DNA from 3 places in the Streptomyces sp. H27-D2 genome. Region 3 is predicted to be linked to each of the others. Evidence: predicted binding sites of a transcription regulator. Region 3 holds the regulator's gene; each other region holds the start of a gene.
The links. The regulator HrcA, encoded in region 3, represses chaperone genes, less so after heat shock. The targets are predictions, from matches to a motif close to TTNGCACTCNGNNNNNCNGAGTGCNAA.
Positions count from the first base shown of each region.

Region 1: groES (co-chaperone GroES) is a predicted target of HrcA. The motif match lies at 2,065-2,091, and genes of this name have one in related genera.
Region 2: groL (chaperonin GroEL) is a predicted target of HrcA. The motif match lies at 1,489-1,515, and genes of this name have one in related genera.

Region 1 covers NZ_JAYMZR010000030.1:26,329-29,702, reverse strand. Annotated here, with positions in the region: gene groL (chaperonin GroEL) at 1-1,516, opposite strand, end outside; gene groES (co-chaperone GroES) at 1,610-1,918, opposite strand; gene QMK28_RS14280 (class I SAM-dependent methyltransferase) at 2,286-3,374, shown strand, end outside.
Region 2 covers NZ_JAYMZR010000098.1:12,321-15,694, forward strand. Annotated here, with positions in the region: gene thrC (threonine synthase) at 1-117, shown strand, start outside; gene QMK28_RS28155 (MoaD/ThiS family protein) at 182-457, shown strand; gene QMK28_RS28160 (cold-shock protein) at 1,022-1,234, shown strand; gene groL (chaperonin GroEL) at 1,698-3,323, shown strand.
Region 3 covers NZ_JAYMZR010000001.1:53,174-56,547, forward strand. Annotated here, with positions in the region: gene dnaJ (molecular chaperone DnaJ) at 1-1,090, opposite strand, end outside; gene hrcA (heat-inducible transcriptional repressor HrcA) at 1,091-2,107, opposite strand; gene QMK28_RS00280 (MBL fold metallo-hydrolase) at 2,282-3,016, shown strand; gene QMK28_RS00285 (DUF3097 domain-containing protein) at 3,051-3,374, shown strand, end outside.

The DNA of each region.
Region 1 (3,374 bases), on a different contig from region 3:
TCTCCAGCGCGGAGCGGGTGACCTTGACCGGGTCGATGACGCCGGCCTTCACCAGGTCGCCGTACTCGCCGGTGGCCGCGTTGAAACCGTGGCCCTTGTCGAGCTCGCTCACCTTGGCGGTGATGACGTAGCCCTCGAGGCCGGCGTTCTCGGCGATCCAGCGCAGCGGCTCGACCACGGCGCGGCGGACGACCGCGACACCAGTGGCCTCGTCGCCGGTCAGGCCCAGGCCGCCTTCGAGCACCTTGGAGGAGTGCACGAGCGCGGAGCCGCCACCGGAGACGATGCCTTCCTCGACCGCGGCACGGGTCGCGGAGATGGCGTCCTCCAGACGGTGCTTCTTCTCCTTGAGCTCGACCTCGGTGGCCGCGCCGACGGAGATGACGCACACGCCGCCGGCGAGCTTCGCGAGGCGCTCCTGGAGCTTCTCGCGGTCCCAGTCGGAGTCCGTGGACTCGATCTCGGACTTGATCTGGTTGATCCGGCCCTTGACGTCCTCGGAGCTGCCGCCACCGTCGACGATGGTGGTGTCGTCCTTGGTGATGGTGACGCGGCGGGCGGTGCCCAGTACGTCCAGCTCGGCCTGGTCGAGCTTGAGGCCGACCTCCTCGGCGATGACGGTGGCACCGGTGAGGGTGGCCATGTCCGCGAGCATCGCCTTGCGGCGGTCGCCGAAGCCCGGCGCCTTGACGGCGACGGCGTTGAACGTGCCGCGGATCTTGTTGACCACCAGGGTCGACAGGGCCTCGCCCTCGACGTCCTCGGCGATGATCAGCAGCGGCTTGGAGGCGCCGGCCTGGATGACCTTCTCCAGGAGCGGCAGCATGTCCTGGATCGAGCCGATCTTGCCCTGGTGGATCAGGATGTAGGGGTCCTCGAGGACGGCCTCCATACGCTCCTGGTCGGTCACCATGTACGGCGACAGGTAGCCCTTGTCGAAGGCCATGCCCTCGGTGAAGTCGAGCTCCAGGCCGAAGGTGTTGGACTCCTCGACAGTGATGACACCGTCCTTGCCGACCTTGTCCATCGCCTCCGCGATGAGCTCGCCGACCTGCTTGTCCTGGGCGGACAGACCGGCCACGGCCGCGATGTCCTCCTTGGAGTCGATCGGGCGGGCGGTCGCGAGAAGGTCCTCGGACACGGCCTTGACGGCCGCGTCGATGCCCTTCTTCAGCGAAGCCGGGGACGCGCCGGCCGCGACGTTGCGCAGACCCTCGCGCACCAGCGCCTGGGCGAGCACGGTCGCGGTGGTGGTGCCGTCGCCCGCGACGTCGTTGGTCTTGGTCGCGACCTCCTTGACCAGCTGCGCGCCAAGGTTCTCGAACGGGTCGTCGAGCTCCACCTCGCGGGCGATGGTGACGCCGTCGTTGGTGATGGTCGGTGCGCCGAACTTCTTGTCGATGACGACGTTGCGGCCCCTGGGGCCGATCGTCACCTTCACGGTGTCAGCAAGCTTGTTGACGCCGCGCTCAAGGGCGCGACGGGCGTCCTCGTCGAACTTCAGGATCTTCGCCATGGGTTGCTTCAAGTCCTCTCAAATGAACTACGCCCCGGGCGCCCGGTTGTTTAGGCACGGGAACCCGGGGCGCAGATCAAAAACTTTGGTGAATTACTTCTCGATGATCGCGAGAACGTCGCGAGCCGAGAGGACGAGGTACTCCTCGCCGTTGTACTTCACCTCGGTGCCGCCGTACTTGCTGTAGAGCACGACGTCACCTACGGCTACGTCGAGCGGAAGACGGTTGCCGTCCTCGAAGCGACCCGGACCAACCGCGAGGACGGAGCCCTCCTGGGGCTTCTCCTTAGCGGTGTCCGGGATGACCAGGCCTGAGGCCGTGGTCTGCTCGGCCTCGAGCGGCTGGACCACAATGCGGTCCTCAAGCGGCTTGATGGCAACCTTGGTGCTGGCGGTCGTCACGATCCGACCTCCCCCTTCAAAGGGCTCACGGGAAGTGTCTGTATGGGTGGCGACCTGGTAGGCCCGTCGTCGCGGGATGCCGAACCTGCCCGTCGCTGCGTTGGCACTCCCTGGTGGGGAGTGCCAGATTCGACACTAGGACTCTGTTAGCACTCAGTCAACTAGAGTGCCAATGTCCGAGCCGATTCGCCCCGCTCGGCGGAGCCTGTCGGCCCTCCCGCCGGGGTCCGCGCGGAGCCGCGCGGCGCAGGCGTGAGAGTCCGCCTCAGGGCCCGGACCCCAGTCGCCGCACGGCCCCCGGCCGTACGAGCCGCCGCCCCGGCCGCCCGACGACGCCGCCGGGCCGCGGCCCCGCGACAATGGCCGGGTGGATGTTGATGTTTTTCCCTCGCTGCTGACGGACGAAGGCCGGACCCTGCTCGACGGGCTGCGGGACTACGACCCCGCCGGCGAACTGGCGACCGCGACCCGGCTGCGCCGCGAGCACCCCGTCGCCCTGGTCTCCGCCGCCATCGGCCAGGCCCGGCTGCGGCAACGGGCCGTCCCGAAGTTCGGCGCGGAGGACGCGTACCGGATGTTCTTCACGTCCGACGGCGTCGAACAGGCCACCCGCACCTCCGTCGCGACCTACCGCGCCGAGCGGTTCGCGGCGCTGGGCGTACGGCGGCTGGCGGACCTGTGCTGCGGGATCGGCGGCGACGCGATCGCGCTGGCGCGCGCCGGAATCAAAGTGCTGGCCGTCGACCGCGACCCACTGACCTGCGCCGTCGCGCAGGCCAACGCCGAGGCCCTGGGCCTCGCGGACCTCATCGAGGTGCGCTGCGCGGACGTCGCCGGGATCGACGCCACCGGCTACGACGCCGTCTTCGTCGACCCGGCCCGGCGCAGCGGCCGTGGCCGGATCTTCGCCCCCGAGTCGTACTCCCCGCCGCTCTCCTGGGCGGTCGAGGCCGCCCGCAAGGCCCCGTACGCCGCGCTCAAGATCGCCCCGGGCATCCCGCACGAGGCGGTGCCGCCGGACGCGGAGGCGGAATGGATCTCGGACGCGGGGGGCGTGAAGGAAGCGGTGCTGTGGTTCGGGGCGGGGGCGAGGGAGGCCGGTACGGGGGCACTGGCGGCCGGCGCGGGAGCCAGCGGCACCGGTGGGCCTCGGCTCCAGCCCGGCGGCATGCGCGCCACGCTGCTCCCCGGCCCGCGCACCCTGCTCGGCGCGGGTCTGCCCGACCCGGCAGCCGGAGCGGTCGGGCGGTGGCTCTACGAGCCGGACGGCGCGGTCATCCGCGCGCACCTGGTCGCGGATGTCGCGGAGCGGGTCAACGGGCGGCTGATCGACCCGATGATCGCCTATGTGACGAGCGACGAGCTGATCCCGACGCCGTACGCCACCGCGTACGAGATCACCGACGTGCTGCCGTTCAACCTCAAGAAGCTCAAAGCCCTGATGCGCGAGCGCGGG
Region 2 (3,374 bases), on a different contig from region 3:
GTCGTGCTGAACACCGGTGACGGCCTCAAGACCCTGGACGCGGTGGCCCCGACCACAGGCCCGACCGCGACGATCCGTCCCACCTTGCAGTCGTTCCGAGAGGCCGGTCTCGCATGAGTGTTGCAGTCCCGACCGCGACGATCCGTCCCACCCTGCAGTCGTTCCGAGAGGCTGGCCTCGCATGAGTGTTTCCGTCCGTATCCCGACCATCCTCCGCACCTACACCGGCGGCAAGGCCGAGGTGAGCGCCGAGGGCGCGACCCTCTCCGAGGTGCTCACGGACCTGGAGAACAACCACCAGGGCATCGCCGCGCGCGTGCTGGACGACGCGGGCAAGCTGCGCCGCTTCGTCAACGTCTACGTCAACGACGACGACGTGCGCTTCTCCGAGGGCCTCAAGACGGCCACGCCGGACGGCGCCGGCGTCTCCATCATTCCGGCGGTCGCCGGCGGCTGATGCCGCGCCCGCGCGAGCTCTGTTACCGCCTGGGTGAGTTGTTCCATCCGCCTGCCGCGCGCTGTTCCACCGCCCGTCCTACAGCTCACGCGCTGTTCCACCGCCTGCCTGGGAGACCATGGCGGGCGGTCCGGAAATTGGTTGGCACCTACCGCGCATAGAACCCCATATCTTCTCGAATTGCCCCGTCCGCACACAAGCGGACGGGGCAATTCCGTCGGTTGAAAGGCGATACAGTTGAATGGAACGCCTTCTTCCGGCCCCGTCGGACGCATACGAGAACACGACAACCTGTGCCCAAAGTGTGCGCATCATTTGTCTTCTTGGTGAACTATGCCCGGCCCGAGTTGCCCTGGATTAACGGCAATTGGCCCGCTATAAGCGATCGTCCGTACCCAGAATTCTCGTCGGTGTGACCTGTTGCAGACGGCATTCGTGCAGATACATTCAGCGGCGGTCGACGCGTTCCGGCGCACGCCCTCACCTGTCTTTCGTGGGGGCGAAGTCTGACCCGGGCCCGCGGAGTGCGGTCCTGTGCAAGGGCCAGTAATAGGGGAGTTAGGCATGGCTCAGGGCACCGTCAAGTGGTTCAACGCGGAGAAGGGGTACGGCTTCATCGCGGTCGACGGTGGTGCGGACGTCTTCGTGCACTACAGCGCGATTCAGATGGACGGCTACCGCACCCTCGAGGAAGGTCAGCGGGTCGAGTTCGAGATCTCGCAGGGCCAGAAGGGGCCGCAGGCGGACATGGTCCGCTTGGCCGGACTTCCCGGCTGAGCTCCCGCGGGCATCGGTCCGTGACCGGCCCCCGGCCGGTCACCGACGCACTCACTCACAGCCTTCACTCACGCCGAAGGGCCCGTCCCCCACAAGGGGTACGGGCCCTTCGTGCGTCAGCGGCGAGGGTGGCCGCGCTCGGGGTCGGATCAGAGGCGTACGGGCCCTTCGTGCGTCCGGGCGCGAGGGTGCGGCGAGGAGCGTGCCCGGTGGGCGGGGAGTGGCTGGAGAGGGGCCGGGATCCGCCGGAGGAGCTTGCACTCGACCATGCCGAGTGCTAATCATTGGCGTTAGCACTCTCACGTGGAGAGTGACAGAAGGACCAGGTCGGTGAGGCCCGTTCGACCGCCGGAAATGACCTGGCGATCGGCTGGCCGTCCGTCGCGGGCGCCCCCTGGTCCGGAGTATCCACCTCCCCCAGACTTAGTCCGGGGGGCGCCCAGTCCTGGGAGGACCACTTCATATGGCCAAGATCATCGCGTTCGATGAGGAGGCGCGGCGGGGTCTCGAGCGTGGGATGAACCAGCTCGCCGACGCCGTCAAGGTCACCCTCGGCCCCAAGGGCCGTAACGTCGTCCTCGAGAAGAAGTGGGGCGCCCCCACGATCACCAACGATGGTGTTTCCATCGCCAAGGAGATCGAGCTCGAGGACCCGTACGAGAAGATCGGCGCAGAGCTGGTCAAGGAGGTCGCGAAGAAGACGGACGACGTCGCCGGCGACGGCACGACGACCGCGACCGTCCTGGCTCAGGCTCTCGTCAAGGAAGGCCTCCGCAACGTAGCCGCGGGCGCCAACCCGATGGCCCTCAAGCGTGGCATCGAGAAGGCCGTCGAGGCCGTCTCTGCCCAGCTGCTGGAGCAGGCCAAGGACGTGGAGACCAAGGAGCAGATCGCTTCGACCGCCTCCATCTCCGCCGCTGACACCCAGATCGGCGAGCTCATCGCCGAGGCGATGGACAAGGTCGGCAAGGAAGGCGTCATCACGGTCGAGGAGTCGCAGACCTTCGGGCTCGAACTCGAGCTGACCGAGGGCATGCGCTTCGACAAGGGCTACATCTCCGCGTACTTCGCGACGGACATGGAGCGCATGGAGTCGTCGCTCGACGACCCGTACATCCTGATCGTCAACTCGAAGATCGGCTCGGTCAAGGACCTGCTGCCGCTCCTCGAGAAGGTCATGCAGTCCGGCAAGCCGCTGCTGATCATCGCCGAGGACGTCGAGGGCGAGGCCCTGTCGACCCTGGTGGTCAACAAGATCCGTGGCACCTTCAAGTCCGTCGCCGTCAAGGCTCCGGGCTTCGGCGACCGCCGCAAGGCCATGCTCGGCGACATCGCCATCCTCACCGGTGGCACCGTTGTCTCCGAGGAGGTCGGCCTCAAGCTGGAGAGCGCCGGCATCGACCTGCTGGGCCGCGCCCGCAAGGTCGTCATCACCAAGGACGAGACCACCATCGTCGACGGTGCGGGTGACTCGGAGCAGGTTCAGGGCCGGGTCAACCAGATCCGCGCCGAGATCGAGAACTCGGACTCGGACTACGACCGCGAGAAGCTCCAGGAGCGCCTCGCGAAGCTGGCCGGCGGCGTCGCCGTCATCAAGGCCGGCGCGGCGACCGAGGTCGAGCTCAAGGAGCGCAAGCACCGCATCGAGGACGCGGTGCGCAACGCCAAGGCAGCCGTCGAAGAGGGCATCGTCGCCGGTGGCGGCGTCGCCCTTCTGCAGACCGTCTCCGTGTTCGACAAGATCGAGCTCGAAGGCGACGAGGCGACCGGCGCCGCGATCGTGAAGCTGGCCCTTGAGGCTCCGCTGAAGCAGATCGCGATCAACGGCGGCCTCGAAGGCGGCGTCGTTGTGGAGAAGGTCCGCAACCTGCCCATCGGCCACGGCCTGAACGCCGCGACCGGTGAGTACGTCGACATGATCGCCGAAGGCATCATCGACCCGGCCAAGGTGACGCGCTCCGCGCTGCAGAACGCGGCTTCCATCGCCGCGCTCTTCCTCACCACCGAGGCTGTTATCGCCGACAAGCCCGAAAAGGGCGGCGGCGCGCCCGCCGGCGGCGGCATGCCCGGCGGTGACATGGACTTCTGATCCTCCTGAGGATCAGCGGGCCATGGCTTGACGGCCAGACCGCTTGACAGC
Region 3 (3,374 bases):
CGGGCTGAAAGTGACCGGTCGGCCGCTCCTCACCACGCAGCTTGGCGAGCCTGCGCATCAGCTCTTCCTGCTCCGCGTCGAGCTTCGCCGGCGTGAGCACCTCGACGTGCACGATCAGGTCGCCCCGGCCGCCGCCCCGCAGATGCGTGATGCCGCGCTGGTGCAGCGGGATCGACTGTCCGGACTGAGTGCCCGGCCGGATGTCGATCTCCTCCAGACCGTCCAGGGTCTCCAACGGGCACTGGGTGCCGAGGGTGGCCGCCGTCATCGGGATGGTGACCGTGCAGTGCAGGTCGTCGCCGCGCCGCTGGAAGACCGGGTGCGGCAGCTCGTGGATCTCGACGTAGAGGTCGCCGGCGGGGCCGCCGCCGGGGCCGACCTCGCCCTCGCCCGCGAGTTGGATGCGGGTGCCGTTGTCGACGCCGGCCGGGATCTTGACCGTGAGCGTCCGGCGCGAGCGGATGCGCCCGTCGCCCGCGCACTCCGGGCAGGGCGTGGGCACGACGGTGCCGAAGCCCTGGCACTGCGGGCACGGCCGCGAGGTCATGACCTGGCCCAGGAACGACCGGGTCACCTGCGACACCTCACCGCGACCGCGACACATGTCACAGGTCTGCGCCGAGGTGCCGGGCGCCGCGCCCTCACCGCTGCACGTCGTGCAGACGATCGCGGTGTCGACCTGGATGTCCTTGGTGGTCCCGAACGCGGCTTCGTCCAGCTCGATGTCGAGCCGGATCATCGCGTCCTGGCCACGCCTGGTCCGGGAGCGCGGGCCGCGCTGGGAGGCCTGTCCGAAGAAGGCGTCCATGATGTCGCTGAAGTTGCCGAAGCCCGCGCCGAAGCCGCCGGCTCCGCCACCGCCGCCGCCCGCTCCGGAGAGCGGATCGCCGCCGAGGTCGAAGACCTGCTTCTTCTGCGGGTCCGAGAGCACCTCGTAAGCGGCGTTGATCTCCTTGAACCGCTCCTGGGTCTTCGGGTCCGGGTTCACATCCGGGTGCAGCTCACGCGCCAGCCGCCGGAAGGCCTTCTTGATCTGCTCCTGCGAAGCGTCGCGTTGTACACCGAGGACCGCGTAATAGTCCGTGGCCACTTACGACTCCGCCAGGATCTGTCCGACGTAACGTGCCACTGCGCGTACCGCTCCCATCGTTCCGGGGTAGTCCATGCGGGTCGGTCCGACCACGCCGAGTTTTGCGACTGCCTCGTCGCCCGAACCGTAGCCGACCGCGACGACCGATGTGGAGTTCAGGCCCTCGTGAGCATTCTCATGCCCGATACGTACGGTCATGCCCGATTCTTTGGCCTCGCCGAGCAGCTTGAGGAGCACGACCTGCTCCTCCAGCGCCTCCAGCACCGGCCGGATCATCACGGGGAAGTCATGGCCGAACCGGGTCAGGTTCGAGGTGCCGCCGATGATCAGCCGCTCCTCGGTCTCCTCGACCAGGGTCTCCAGCAGAACGGCGAGCACCGTCGTGACGGTTCCCCGGTCCTCCGCTTCGAAGGACTCCGGCAGATCCTGCACCAACTGCGGCACATCCGCGAAACGCTTGCCCACGACCCGGCTGTTCATCCGGGCCCGCAGGTCGGCCAGCGCGGTGTCGTTGAACGGCGCCGGGCAGTCCACCAGGCGCTGTTCGACCCGCCCGGTGTCGGTGATCAGCACCAGCATCACGCGGGCCGGGGCCAGCGAGAGCAGCTCGACGTGCCGGACCGTGGAGCGGGTGAGCGAGGGGTACTGGACGACCGCGACCTGCCGGGTCAGCTGCGCCAGCAGCCGGACCGTGCGGCCCACCACGTCGTCGAGGTCGACCGCGCCGTCCAGGAAGTTCTGGATGGCCCGCCGCTCCGGTGACGACAGAGGCTTGACGCCGGCCAGCTTGTCGACGAAGAGCCGGTAGCCCTTGTCGGTCGGGATGCGGCCCGCGCTGGTGTGCGGCTGGGCGATGAATCCCTCGTCCTCCAGCGCCGCCATGTCGTTGCGCACCGTGGCCGGGGAGACGCCCAGGTGATGCCGCTCGGTGAGCGCCTTGGAGCCGACCGGCTCCTCCGTGCCCACATAGTCCTGGACGATGGCGCGCAGCACTTCGAGCCTGCGTTCACTCAACACCGCACACCTCCAGTCCCACCGGTCGTCCTGTGTCTCCTGCCTGGCACTCTACGAATGCGAGTGCCAAACCTTTCGGCCCAGTGTACGGCCGGGTACCAGGACCCCGGCAAGAAGGTACCGCGCGCTGCCGACAACGTGCGGCACGACCGGCCTCCTGGCGCTAGCGTCCGTCGTATGAACCGTCGTATGAACACGGAGACGAACTGGGAGCAGCTCGCACCCGGTGTGGCACGTCGGCGGCTCCCGCACTGGGACGCGACGGTGGGGGCGGTGTCCGGCGCGACCGGAGCGCTGGTGGTGGACACCGGCGCCACGCTGGCTGAGGGCGCCGGAATCCGTCAGCAGGTGCGACGGCTCTTCGGACATCCCGCTACCCACGTGGCCCTCACCCATGCCCACTTCGACCATGTACTCGGAACGGCCGCCTTCGCGGGCGTCCAGGTCTACGGCGCGACGGGCCTGGACGTGCTGCTCGCCGGAGCGCGCGACGAGACGCGCGCGTCCGCCGTACGGCACGGCATGCCCGCGGATGAGGCGGCGGAGGCGGCCGATCTGCTGGTGAGCCCGCAGCACACGGTGCACGGTGAGCATCTCCTCGACCTCGGCGGGCGGCGGGTGCTGCTGGCGAACATCGGACCGGGGCACAGCGGCCACGATCTGGTAGTGCTCGTCCCGCCGGAGTCCGCCGGCGCGGTGCCGGTCGTCTTCTGCGGCGACCTGGTCGAGGAATCCGGGGAGCCGCAGGCCGGTCCGGACGCCGTTCCCTCCCGCTGGCCGGCCGCGCTCGACCGGCTGCTGGCGCTCGGCGGCGAGGACGCGCTGTACGTCCCCGGGCACGGCGCTGTCGTGGATGCCCGATTCGTCCGGGCACAACGCGAGGAGCTGGCCCGCCGCTTCGGCGTGTCGTAGCCGTGAGCCGGTAATTGTTCCTATCCTCGGCCGGATGCGCAGCAGAGAGTACGGTCCCGATCTGACCCCGCCGTGGAAGAAGAGCACGCCCGCGCCGGAGGTCCCGGCGGACCGCGATCTGGTCGTGGAGGAGGTCACCACCGGCTTCTGCGGGGCGGTGATCCGCTGCGAGAAGACGGCCGAGGGGCAGACCGTCACGCTGGAGGACCGCTTCGGCAAGCACCGCGTCTTCCCGATGGACGCGCGCGGCTTCCTCCTGGAGGGGCGCGTGGTGACTCTCGTGCGCCCGGCCGGCGCGGGCCGCGCACCCCAGCGCACCGCCTCCGGCTCACTCGCGGTCCCGGGGGCGCGCGCCCGG